3 regions of the Vibrio sp. VPAP30 genome follow, and region 2 is predicted to be linked to each of the others. Evidence: predicted binding sites of a transcription regulator. Region 2 holds the regulator's gene; each other region holds the start of a gene.
The links. The regulator MetJ, encoded in region 2, represses methionine synthesis genes. The targets are predictions, from matches to a motif close to TTAGACNTNTANANGTCTAA.
Positions count from the first base shown of each region.

Region 1: the regulator MetJ is predicted to act here: its motif matches at 2,387-2,406, upstream of metA (homoserine O-acetyltransferase MetA).
Region 3: the regulator MetJ is predicted to act here: its motif matches at 2,201-2,220, upstream of metK (methionine adenosyltransferase).

Region 1 is NZ_LBLS01000018.1:68,951-73,099, reverse strand. Features, by position in the region: gene ZX61_RS24700 (methyl-accepting chemotaxis protein) at 1-732, opposite strand, end outside; gene ZX61_RS07115 (hypothetical protein) at 1,006-1,389, shown strand; gene ZX61_RS07110 (DUF3859 domain-containing protein) at 1,490-1,927, opposite strand; gene ZX61_RS07105 (ATP-binding protein) at 1,903-2,298, opposite strand; gene metA (homoserine O-acetyltransferase MetA) at 2,429-3,370, shown strand; gene ZX61_RS07095 (alpha/beta fold hydrolase) at 3,367-4,149, opposite strand, start outside.
Region 2 is NZ_LBLS01000010.1:5,277-9,425, reverse strand. Features, by position in the region: gene rpmE (50S ribosomal protein L31) at 1-154, shown strand, start outside; gene ZX61_RS01560 (malic enzyme-like NAD(P)-binding protein) at 411-1,688, shown strand; gene metJ (met regulon transcriptional regulator MetJ) at 1,781-2,098, opposite strand; gene ZX61_RS01550 (O-succinylhomoserine (thiol)-lyase) at 2,318-3,484, shown strand; gene ZX61_RS01545 (bifunctional aspartate kinase/homoserine dehydrogenase II) at 3,484-4,149, shown strand, end outside.
Region 3 is NZ_LBLS01000036.1:40,842-44,990, reverse strand. Features, by position in the region: gene tkt (transketolase) at 1-1,981, opposite strand, end outside; gene metK (methionine adenosyltransferase) at 2,305-3,459, shown strand; gene ZX61_RS15625 (DUF2189 domain-containing protein) at 3,733-4,149, shown strand, end outside.

The DNA of each region.
Region 1 (4,149 bases), on a different contig from region 2:
AAATTTAACCACTTTAACCACTTTGCCTTTCTCATCCTTGATCGGGTTGTATGTCGCTTCAATCCAAACACTTGCCCCATGTGAACTCCGCCGTTGAAAAAGACCTGATTTAATTTGTCCATCTTCAAGATCTCGCCAAAAATGAGGATTATCTTTGTAAAACTCATCAAAACAGAACATACGGTGATGCTGACCGACTACTTGAGAGGCACTGTATCCCAGTGTTCGGAGAAAATTGGGGTTTGCAGAAAGCACAGTGCCTTTAGGATCAAATTCAATGATGGCTTGTGACTTATCCAGTGCGGAAATAAGCGCATCATTCTTTTGGTTCTTGTGAAAAATTTGAGTGATGTCAGAGGCTATTTTGGCGACACTCGACACCTTACCTTGAGAGTCGTATATAGGGAAATAGGTCGCCTCAAGAACGATGGTTTCACCTTGTTTGTTTTTTCTCTCGAACGTACCTTCTTTCGTAACACCATTCGCTAAGTCACGCCAAAAACTCTGATAAACAGAAGAACTCACATAACTGTCGGTACAAAATATACGATGATGCTTTCCTTTTACTTCTTCTAAGGAGTAACCTACAACACTTAAAAACAGCCGACTCGCATCTTGAATAGTGCCATCAGGGCTAAACTCTATCCATGCAACATGTTTTTTGATTGCGGCATAGACATGATCAGAATGACTGGGGGTCTTAGCGGACTCGGTATCCTTAAAAAACAACATAAATAAACCTTCCTTGGGAAAATGCACTTACTTGTAGTGCTGTAATTATAGACACCCGAGGAATATTAATTGGCTAATCTCAAAGTTTATCCGGAACACCTGCGTCACTAACCTACCATTCAAGCTGTAAAGTAGTACGCAACATAAGAATTATTAAGCGAAAATCACTCGTGTTTACTTTCAAATCATCGTAACTAGATTATTCCCTTTAGCGCGATGATAATTTAGACTGCTTTGAGTCATTGATACATTTGAACCAAGGATAGATAGTACATGAGCTCAAGTAACATTCTCAGTCAGGCACTGATCGAAAGTGGCCGTGATATTCCACTTCAAGAGCTACTGTTTGCCAAAAGAGTGCTAGATAATTATCTAGCTGTGGCGCAGGAAACAAGCCCTATAGAGCTACTGGCAGAAATGCGTGATGCCGCGAAAGGCGTAGAGTACTTCAAAGCTAACAGCAGTCCATGTGAAGCACGTAACGTAATCAGTAAAATGTTTACAGCGATTGATGCCTCGCAATCATTTGAAGCTTACAAAGAACTCGCAGGTAGACCACGTCAAGCTCTGCATGAACTTATCGAAGACCGTGCGCAGTTAATAAAACATGAACGCGGGTTATTGCTTGCCGCTGGGTATGACTTTTCTCGAATCTAACTTAATTATTGTGAGTAAGGGGCGAACTCTGTTATTGAGAAAGCACCAGTCGCCCCTCCCTAATCAGGGTTAGCTTTTAGACTATCACCACTACTTTGAACTAAAAACCGCGTTGCTTCCAAAATTCACCTTCATCACGTGCATACACATCAAATGTTTTTTCCGCAATGATGTTGCCGTTCAGCGAGATCGTCATTCGCCATTTACCAATATTCGACTCAAACCCGTCAATAGGATCCAGAAGCTGTATTGTATCTCCGAGATAGAAGTCCCAATCGTTACTGCCTATGTGCAAATCACCAGTAAATGGTTCTAGTACTTGGCCTTTTTTACCCCTAATTCCCGGGTGAGCAATACAAAAGTCGATCACCTCGCCCTTGGCTTTTTTGATGTTCACAATAAAGCCAAATTCGATTTCTTCATCTGCAGGCACTTTTGTTGTGAATTCTTGAATCTTTGGCAGATGCTTCGATTTTGAATCCCACTCCTGATAAATGCCGTAAGAAGTCATTTCTACAACTGGGGTACGCTTTGCCATTCTTGCCACCGTTTTTTCATTGATTGAATAGTTTCCGCCGTCACGCCATGGATATTGCCATAGTGGTTATGGCACTCGATAACTTCAAATCTTGCGCTAAGCCGCTTAGCCAGTTTGAAATAGGGAACGATTTCCCAACGCTGAACAAAAGTGTTTGAAACCACGACACTTTTCCCACTGGCAAGGGTTTGTTCCGTCATTGCTTGGCACCACTGATGTGCATTTGCAATTTTCGTCGCGTCGTAAACATAAGCGCCACAGTCACTAATAAAAAACATATCTGCTTCATAGTGCTTGGCTGACATTGTTTTGGCTAACGTGCTTTTCCCTGAACCGGGCAGCCCGCGAATCAACGTAAGTTTTAAGGTCATCGTGAGTTTAACTAGTGAATGAGCGGACGAATATTAATATAAATTGGCACAAATTGGCTATCGACATCTTATTCTGATTGAGTTAAGTTTAGAAGTATAGACGTCCATAAACATGCTTAGGGAGTAAGCTGTGCCAATTAAGATCCCCGATCAATTACCCGCATCTGACGTATTGCGTACTGAGAATATATTCATAATGCCTGAATCTCGTGCGTCAACACAGGAAATTCGTCCGCTCAAGGTGCTGATCCTCAATCTTATGCCTAAGAAAATTGAGACGGAAACTCAGTTCCTGCGCTTGTTATCAAACAGCCCACTCCAAGTAGATATTGAACTGCTGCGTATTGACGACAGACCCAGTAAAAACACGCCAACTGAGCACTTAGATAACTTCTATCGCCAATTTGAAATGGTCAAGGGGCGCAACTTCGATGGACTGATTATTACTGGTGCTCCGCTAGGCTTGGTCCAGTTTGAAGATGTGATTTACTGGGAACACTTGCAAACGATTATGAGTTGGGCAAAGGAGCACGTTACTTCAACCCTTTACGTTTGTTGGGCAGCGCAAGCTGGACTAAAGCTACTTTACGACTTACCGAAACGCACGCGTAAAGAGAAGCTATCTGGTGTGTACCATCATAAGATCCACCAGCCATACCATCCGGTTTTACGCGGCTTTGATGACACGTTCCTCGCCCCACACTCTCGTTATGCTGACTTTTCCTCAGAGTATCTCGCCGAGCACACTGATCTAGATATTCTTGCAACATCAGACGTTGCGGGCGTGTATCTGGCAGCAACGAAAGACAAACGAAATGTATTTGTCACAGGTCACCCTGAGTACGACTCCCATACTTTACATAACGAGTATATTCGCGATCTAGGTGAAGGAATGGAGCCTGCGATTCCTGTTAACTACTATCCGAACAATAATCCAGATAACAAACCGTGCGCAAGTTGGCGCAGTCATGGACACCTGCTATTTGCTAACTGGCTAAACTACTGTGTTTACCAACAAACACCTTACGACTTGGATCACTTCAGCGAAGCAAATTTTACCAAAGACGACTAATGCTCTTTTACTTGGTCAGCAGCCAAAACTATTTGTTGAATCTGTTCAGAAATCAAAGGGATATTTTGCCAAAGGATAAAATGTCCCTCTTTTTCAACTTCGAGATATTTTTTTGTCTTACCAGTTAATTTTGCGATGGCAAAAGCAGAATTCTCTGGGTCTGCAATCGTATCTTCTTTGCCATGAATTAGGGTCACTGGCCGCTCGTCCAACACTGTCCAGTCTTTAGCACTTAGATCACTCAATTCTTTAGCCAGCGGCATCATTTCACCGTTTGACCTCTGCCAATCGCGAGACAGTAGCCAATTAATCAACCAGGTATCTGCAATCTCGTTGTACCACTTTGGCTCTTCAAGCTTGGCATCCAGTGCTGGTGCCACCAAGACCAATCCGTCAACCATGTTCGGTAGTTGGATCGCGAGAGCCAACGCAATAGTAGCGCCTAGCGAATGCCCAACCAAAATATTCGCTTTATCCTTGGCAAGCAATTGGCCTATTGCCGCTGCTTGTCGATCAAGGCTGGTCACCAAATTGGGGCTAGACTCCCCATAGCCTAAGCGGTCAACAGATATAAGCTCTGCTTGAGATTTCAGCATCTCGTCAGACAAATAATCTGTATAGGCTGCGTGACTGCCCGGAGAACCGTGAATAAATATTACCCGGCTGCTCGCTTGTGGATTAGCGACTCTCACAAACGCTAAACCTTCGGTTGTCTTCTCTATTTCAGCATCAAATTCATTTGCAGACGAAGGTTTGCCTGCCATACCAATAATAAAGCT
Region 2 (4,149 bases):
TGAGTTCAACTCAACTCTAGCTAAAGAGTCTATCCACCTAGACGTATGTGACAAATGTCACCCATTCTACACTGGTAAGCAACGTATCGTTGATACAGGCGGCCGTGTTGATCGCTTCAACAAGCGTTTCGGTGCTCTATCAAGCAAGAAGTAATTTCTTCTTAGCCGAATCTAAAAAGGACGCCCAGGCGTCCTTTTTTGTTACCTGTCACTCAAGCAATAGCCATTTTGCAGAGTAATCTATTATTAATTTTGATATTCGCTAGCCATATCTCTGTTCATCTGGTCTTATCTCCAGTCATTTACTACTTTTTATTGCTTTGGCTCGCATTCCGACCTAGGCAGCTTGACTTAGTTACTCTAGAATGGATTCCCCCTTTCCATATAATTATTAATGAGTACCTACACCTATGTCAGACGACAATCGCCAAGAAGTATCCCCTGAAGAACAATTTCGTCAGCAAGCATTGGACTACCATGCTTACCCGACTCCGGGTAAAATTGAAGTTGCGCTGACAACACCAGCAGAAACAGCCAAAGACCTTGCTCTTGCTTATAGCCCTGGTGTTGCAGAACCAGTACGTGAAATCGCACAAAATGCTGACAACGTCTACAAGTACACGTCAAAAGGCAACATGGTTGCGGTTATTTCAAACGGTACGGCGATTCTTGGCCTTGGCAACTTAGGTCCTCTAGCTTCTAAACCTGTAATGGAAGGTAAATCTCTACTTTTCAAACGCTTCGCTGGTTTAGACTCGATCGACATTGAAGTAAAACACCGTACTATAGAAGAATTTGTCGATACTGTTGCTAATATCGCCGATACTTTTGGTGGCATTAACTTAGAAGACATCAAAGCACCAGACTGTTTCGAAATTGAAAAGCAGCTAATTGAACGTTGTGACGTTCCGGTATTCCATGATGACCAACACGGTACGGCGATTGTTACCGCAGCGGGTATGCTCAATGCTATTGAACTTCAAGGAAAGAAGTTAGAAGACGCCACCATTGTGTGTCTTGGTGCGGGGGCAGCAGCAGTAGCGTGTATGGAGCTACTGATAAAATGCGGTGCTATGCGTGAGAAAATCTACATGCTTGACCGTAAAGGGGTTATCCATACTCGTCGTGACGACCTAAATGAATACAAGCAGCTATTTGCCAACAATACCGACAAACGCACATTAGAAGACGTGATTGATGGTGCAGACCTATTCCTTGGTGTATCAGGTCCCAACTTACTCTCCCCAGAAGCACTAGCTCTAATGGCAGACAAACCGGTTGTATTTGCTTGTTCAAACCCAGATCCAGAGATCAAACCTGAACTCGCTCACGAAGTACGCAGCGATCTGATCATGGGTACTGGTCGTAGTGATTACCCTAACCAGGTTAACAACGTGCTATGTTTCCCATTCATCTTCCGTGGTGCGCTAGACGTGCGCGCAAGTGAAATTAACGATGAAATGAAACTTGCAGCCGTAGACGCTATTCGTCTGCTAGCAAAGGAACAAGTGCCAGCAGAAGTGCTGTCGGCTGCCGGAGTTGATGCGCTGTCATTTGGTCCTGGTTACATCATTCCAAAACCAATGGACCCACGCCTGCTGCCACGCGTTGCTAAAGCCGTTGCTCAAGCAGCTGTTGATTCAGGTGTCGCTCGCATTGAGATGCCAGAAAACTATATGGCTGAGTAATCTGACCAATGATGAAAAAACCGCTGTCTTAACAGCGGTTTTTTTGAATTTCAATTTCGTCAGCGTGCGAAAATTTGGTGCGATTATTTTAATTATTCGTCGAAAGATTCGAACTCAATGCCCATCTCTGTCATCAGTTTTTTCACTTCAGCAGGAAGATCGTCCGGGCGGTCTTTACGTAAATCTTCGTCGGTCGGCAGTGGCTGCCCGGTATATGCATGCAAAAAAGCTTCACACAATAGCTCACTGTTTGTTGCGTGGCGCAGGTTATTAATCTGACGACGTGTACGCTCATCAGTCAAAACCTTTAATACTTTCAATGGAATAGAAACTGTAATCTTTTTTACTTGTTCGCTTTTCTTTCCATGCTCAGCATATGGGCTAATGTATTCGCCATTCCAATCTGCCATTGCGCACCTTTCGTTATTTTTTATGGTTGAAAATAGAATCCCCAATTTTAGCGGTATTTATAGCCACAAGCAAAGACATACGGACGTCTAGAAGTGTTGACGGCCACAAAAATGACAAGTAAAGTGGAAAGGTATGGGATAGGAATAACATATATCTAACACGATAAAGGTATAGCGTATTCCCAAATAGAAGTCACTAAAGTTCGAAAGGAAACACTTATGAGCACCCGCAAACCAGCCACAATCGCGGTACGTACTGGCATCGAATCTGACACCCAGCATCACGCTGTTGTTCCACCGATTTACCTCTCGACTAATTATGGCTTTCCTGCGTTTGGGGATGTTCCTAAATATGATTACACGCGTTCAGGTAACCCAAACCGTGGGCTGCTAGAAACAGCGCTGTTTGAACTAGAATCCGGCAAAGGTGCCGTAGTGACTAACTGTGGCACTTCGGCTTTGAACCTATGGGTATCAGCTTTCTTAGGTCCAGATGACTTAATCGTCGCTCCTCACGACTGTTATGGTGGTACCTATCGCCTATTTAATACTCGTGCTAATAAAGGTGACTTTAAAGTTGAGTTTGTCGATCAGTCAGATGAGCAAGCGTTGAATGCTGCCATTGCCAAAAAGCCAAAACTTATCCTGCTAGAAACGCCATCTAACCCGCTAGTACGCGTAGTCGACATTGCCAACGTATGTGAAAGTGCAAAACAAGTGGGATCTCTGGTCGCTGTCGACAACACCTTTTTGACACCTGTGTTCCAAAAACCTTTAGACCTCGGCGCTGACTTCGTTGTTCACTCAACAACCAAGTACATCAATGGTCACTCAGATGTTATCGGTGGGGTCATCATTACTAAAACCGAAGAACATGCAGAAGAGCTCGCTTGGTGGGGAAACTGTATCGGTGCGACAGGGACACCGTTTGATAGTTACATGACACTACGCGGCATCCGTACTCTGGGTGCACGTATGAAGGTGCATGAAGAAAGCTCTAGTCAAATTTTAAGCTTCTTACAGACGCAAGAGTTAGTCGGTCGTATCTATCATCCGAGCTTGCCGGAGCACCCAGGTCATGAGATCGCCAAGAAACAACAGTCAGGCTTTGGTTCAATGCTAAGTTTTGAGTTTGCAGGCAGCTTTGAACAGCTTAAATTCTTTGTTGGTGAGCTAGAACTTTTTTCTCTTGCCGAATCTCTCGGCGGAGTTGAAAGCCTAATCTGTCATCCAGCGTCCATGACACACAGGGTGATGGGCGAAGAAGCCCTTACCGAAGCAGGTGTCTCACAGCAATTGCTGCGCCTATCTGTCGGGCTTGAAGATGCCGATGACTTAATTGCTGACCTTGAACAAGCTTTTTCGAAAGCTAAGGAAGCCTTCTAATGTCTACTCAGCGTCAACTACATAAATTTGGTGGAAGTAGCCTTGCTGACCCTGAATGCTATCGTCGTGTAGTCGATATCTTAAAAGAATACTCCCAAGCCGAAGATCTGATCGTGGTTTCAGCAGCAGGCAAAACCACCAACCGTCTGATCACCTTTATTGAAGCACTTAGCAACGATGGACGAATCGCCCATGAAGAGCTTCAAGCATTGCGTCAATTTCAAACCGAGCTGGTTGAGGCGCTCATTGAAAGCGAGGAAAAAGAGCAGTTACTTGCAATCTTAAACGATGAATTCAGCACTTTAGGCGAACTTACTTACCCACTTAATAATGCTGAAAAAGCCGCTATTTTAGGTCATGGCGAGGTTTGGTCGTCACGCTTATTGGCTGCTCTGCTCAATCAACATGCTTTACCTGCTGTCACCCAAGATGCACGTGCATTCCTGCGTGCAGAAGCAGGCACTCAACCTGAAGTCGACTTTGGAGCTTCTTACCCACTGATTAAAGAAGTCTTAGTCCAGCATGCCCAGCACAGAGTCGTGATTACTGGTTTCATGGCTCAAGATGACCAAGGGCATACGGTTCTCTTAGGTCGTAATGGTTCAGACTATTCGGCAACCGTTATTGGTGCTCTTGCAGAAGCATACCGTGTGACAATTTGGAGC
Region 3 (4,149 bases), on a different contig from region 2:
CTTTCGCTGTGTTGACTACGTTTTCTGTAGTGAAACCAAACATCTTGAATAGCTCGCCTGCTGGTGCAGATTCACCGAATGTTGTCATACCGATGATTTTACCACCGAAGCCAACGTACTTGTACCAGAAGTCAGCAATGCCAGCTTCTACTGCGATACGAGCTGTTACATCTGAGGGTAGTACTGCTTCACGGTATTCAGCGTCTTGCTTGTCGAATGCATCTGTTGATGGCATTGAAACAACGCGTACTTGCTTGCCTTCAGCCGTTAGTTGCGCTGCTGCTTCTACTGCTAACTCAACCTCTGAACCTGTTGCGATAAGGATAAGCTCTGGCTTGCCTGCACAATCTTTCAGGATGTAGCCACCCTTAGCGATGTTAGCCACTTGATCTTCGCTACGCGCTTGCTGTGCAAGGTTTTGACGAGAGAAGATTAGAGCAGTAGGGCCATCTTTGCGCTCAATTGCTAATTTCCATGCCACTGCCGACTCAACTTGGTCACATGGACGCCATGTGCTCATGTTTGGCGTTAGACGTAGAGATGCCATTTGCTCAACTGGTTGGTGAGTTGGACCATCTTCGCCTAGGCCGATAGAGTCGTGCGTGTAAACTTGGATGTTCTGAACTTTCATCAGAGCAGCCATACGCATTGCGTTACGTGCGTATTCCATGAACATTAGGAAAGTTGCACCGTATGGTACAAAACCACCATGCAGAGCAATACCGTTCATGATTGCTGTCATACCGAACTCACGTACACCATAGTGGATGTAGTTACCAGAAGCATCTTCTGCAGATACTGACTTAGAACCAGACCACATGGTTAGGTTAGAAGGCGCAAGGTCAGCAGAGCCGCCTAGGAATTCTGGTAGCATAGCACCGAACGCTTCTAGAGCATTTTGCGACGCTTTACGTGATGCAATATTGGCTGGGTTCGCTTGAAGATCAGCAATGATTGCGTTTGCTTTCTCTTCCCACCGTGCTGGTAGGTCGCCGTTTAGACGACGATTAAGCTCTGCTGCTTCAACTGGGTAAGCTGCCGCGTATGCATCGAATTTAGCATTCCACGCAGCTTCCTTAGCTGCACCTGCTTCTTTTGCATCCCACTGTGTATATACATCAGCAGGGATTTCAAATGGACCGTATTCCCAACCAAGCTCTTTACGTGTTGCTGCAATTTCTTCAGCGCCTAGTGGTGCACCGTGACAGTCATGTGAACCAGACTTATTAGGCGAACCAAAACCGATCACTGTTTTAGTACAGATTAGCGTTGGTCGAGGATCTGCTTTCGCTGCAATAATTGCTGCGTTAATCGCTTCAGAATCATGACCGTCTACTGCTGGGATCACGTGCCAGCCGTAAGCTTTAAAACGCTTAGGTGTATCGTCAGAGAACCAACCTTCAACTTCACCATCGATTGAGATGCCGTTGTCATCCCAGAACGCGATAAGTTTACCAAGACCTAGTGTACCTGCCAGTGAACACGCTTCATGAGAGATACCTTCCATCAGACAGCCGTCACCCATGAATGCATAAGTGAAGTGGTCAACGATGTCGTGGCCTTCTTTGTTGAACTGTGCTGCAAGGGTCTTCTCAGCCAGCGCCATACCTACAGCGTTAGTGATACCCTGGCCTAGTGGCCCAGTTGTTGTTTCGATACCTGGTGCGTAACCGTACTCTGGGTGACCTGGAGTCTTAGAGTGCAGCTGACGGAAGTTTTTCAAATCGTCGATAGACAGCTCGTAACCTGCTAGGTGCAGTAGCGAGTATATAAGCATAGAACCGTGGCCGTTTGATAGTACGAAACGGTCGCGGTCAGCCCACTCTGGGTTTGCCGGGTTATGGTTTAGATGTGAGCGCCAAAGAACTTCAGCGATATCAGCCATACCCATAGGTGCACCTGGGTGGCCAGAGTTTGCTTGTTGTACACCGTCCATACTTAGCGTACGGATTGCATTAGCGAGATGTTGACGAGAAGACATGTCAGCTCCTGAATGGATTAAGCGAATCAAAATAAAATGGGCGATAATTCTCTCAAAGCACCACCAGCACTGCAATCGTTTTCCAAGACAAAAGCTCACAAATTTCTTAGCTTTCGCAGCAAATCGACAAAAGTTACTAATATTTCGAACAGTTAAAGCAAACGTTTGGTTTTATCAAATAGCAAAAAAGAGCTTGTAATCCGAGCGTTCAAAACTAAAATAGACGTCTAGATGTAGATACACCTACAGATATCAGTATTATTTATTAGTGCTCCACCTTTAATAACGGGAGCGCTCTCTAAAAAATTAAAAGTGGAGCTCACATGGCTAAGCACCTGTTTACTTCTGAGTCTGTTTCAGAAGGTCATCCAGATAAAATTGCTGACCAAATTTCTGATGCAGTCCTTGATGCGATTCTAGAGCAAGATCCAAAAGCACGTGTTGCGTGTGAAACTTACGTAAAGACTGGCATGGTGATGGTTGGTGGTGAAATCACAACATCAGCATGGGTAGATATCGAAGAGCTAACTCGCCAGACGGTACGTGAAATCGGTTACGTTCACTCTGATATGGGGTTCGATGCAAACTCTTGTGCAGTTCTAAACACTATCGGTAAGCAGTCTCCTGACATCAACCAAGGTGTTGATAAAGCGGATCCTAAAGAGCAAGGCGCTGGTGACCAAGGCATCATGTTCGGTTACGCGACTAACGAAACTGACATTCTAATGCCAGCACCGATTACCTACTCGCACCTTCTTGTACAAAAACAAGCTGAAGTACGTAAAAACGGCACACTGCCATGGTTACGCCCTGACGCTAAATCTCAGGTAACCTTCCAGTACGACCAAGGTAAGATTGTTGGCATTGATGCTGTGGTTCTTTCTACACAGCACTGTGATTCAATCTCTACACCAGACCTGCGTGAAGCGGTAATGGAAGAGATCATCAAACCTGTACTGCCTTCTGAGTGGATCAACAAAGAGACAAACTTCTTCATCAACCCAACTGGTCGCTTCGTCATCGGCGGTCCTATGGGTGACTGTGGTCTAACAGGTCGTAAGATCATTGTTGATACTTACGGTGGTGCAGCCCGTCACGGCGGCGGTGCTTTCTCTGGTAAAGATCCATCAAAAGTTGACCGCAGCGCAGCATACGCAGCGCGTTACGTAGCTAAGAACATTGTTGCTGCAGGCCTAGCAGATCGTTGTGAAATTCAACTTTCTTATGCTATCGGTGTGGCAGATCCAACCTCTATAATGGTTGAAACCTTCGGTACTGAGAAAGTATCGCAAGACATTATCGTTGAAGCAGTACGTCAACACTTCGATCTTCGCCCATACGGTCTGCAAGAGATGTTGAACTTACTTCAGCCTATCTACAAAAAGACAGCTGCATACGGTCACTTTGGTCGCGAAGAGTTCCCTTGGGAAGCAACAGACAAAGCAGCACTACTACGTGAGTTTGCTGGTCTGAAATAATCTTGCATTGCTCGAACAAACAGTTAAAGAACGTCTGGTTTACCAGACGTTCTTTTTTTGTACGCAAAAAAACATCAAGAAATTTGTATTTTTTTGCCATGGGGTCAATAGTTAAAAATATGTTAACGGACAAAATCACTCATCGATTTCGCTTCGTAAACAGTTTAACTGATGCGCCGCTTACATCAACGACGTCGCCAAGCCGGGCATCGAGTTCCATTCACTGCTGCTTAACTAGCACAGTGTAGGTAGAGAATCGATCAAGGAGGGCGTATGCCTCGTACGGTTAACTCAGACGACTTCAAAGATAAACAAAAGCAGGTCCCAGATTCAGAATACGCCCGCACTATTCAGTGCAATCAGGTCAGTATTTCAGCTCCATTCCACTGGCTTGCACTCGGTTTGCATGACTTCGTCCGCATGCCTCTGATCAGTGCTTTTTACGGTTTGTGCTTTATGGCCGCCGCAATTGGCATCGTTTTACTTGTCCAATGGCAAGGCACCCACTTAGTGGTGATGCCAAGTCTTGTGGTTTACATGCTGATTGGTCCTTTCCTTGCTCTCGGGCTCTATGATGCAAGTTGGGAGAGAGAAAGAGGCCACAATGCTAGCCTGTTACACTCAATGAAGGCAATCAGCCGTAACTCTACCTCGCAATGGGCGTTTGCGGTGTTACTGGCGGTGTGTATG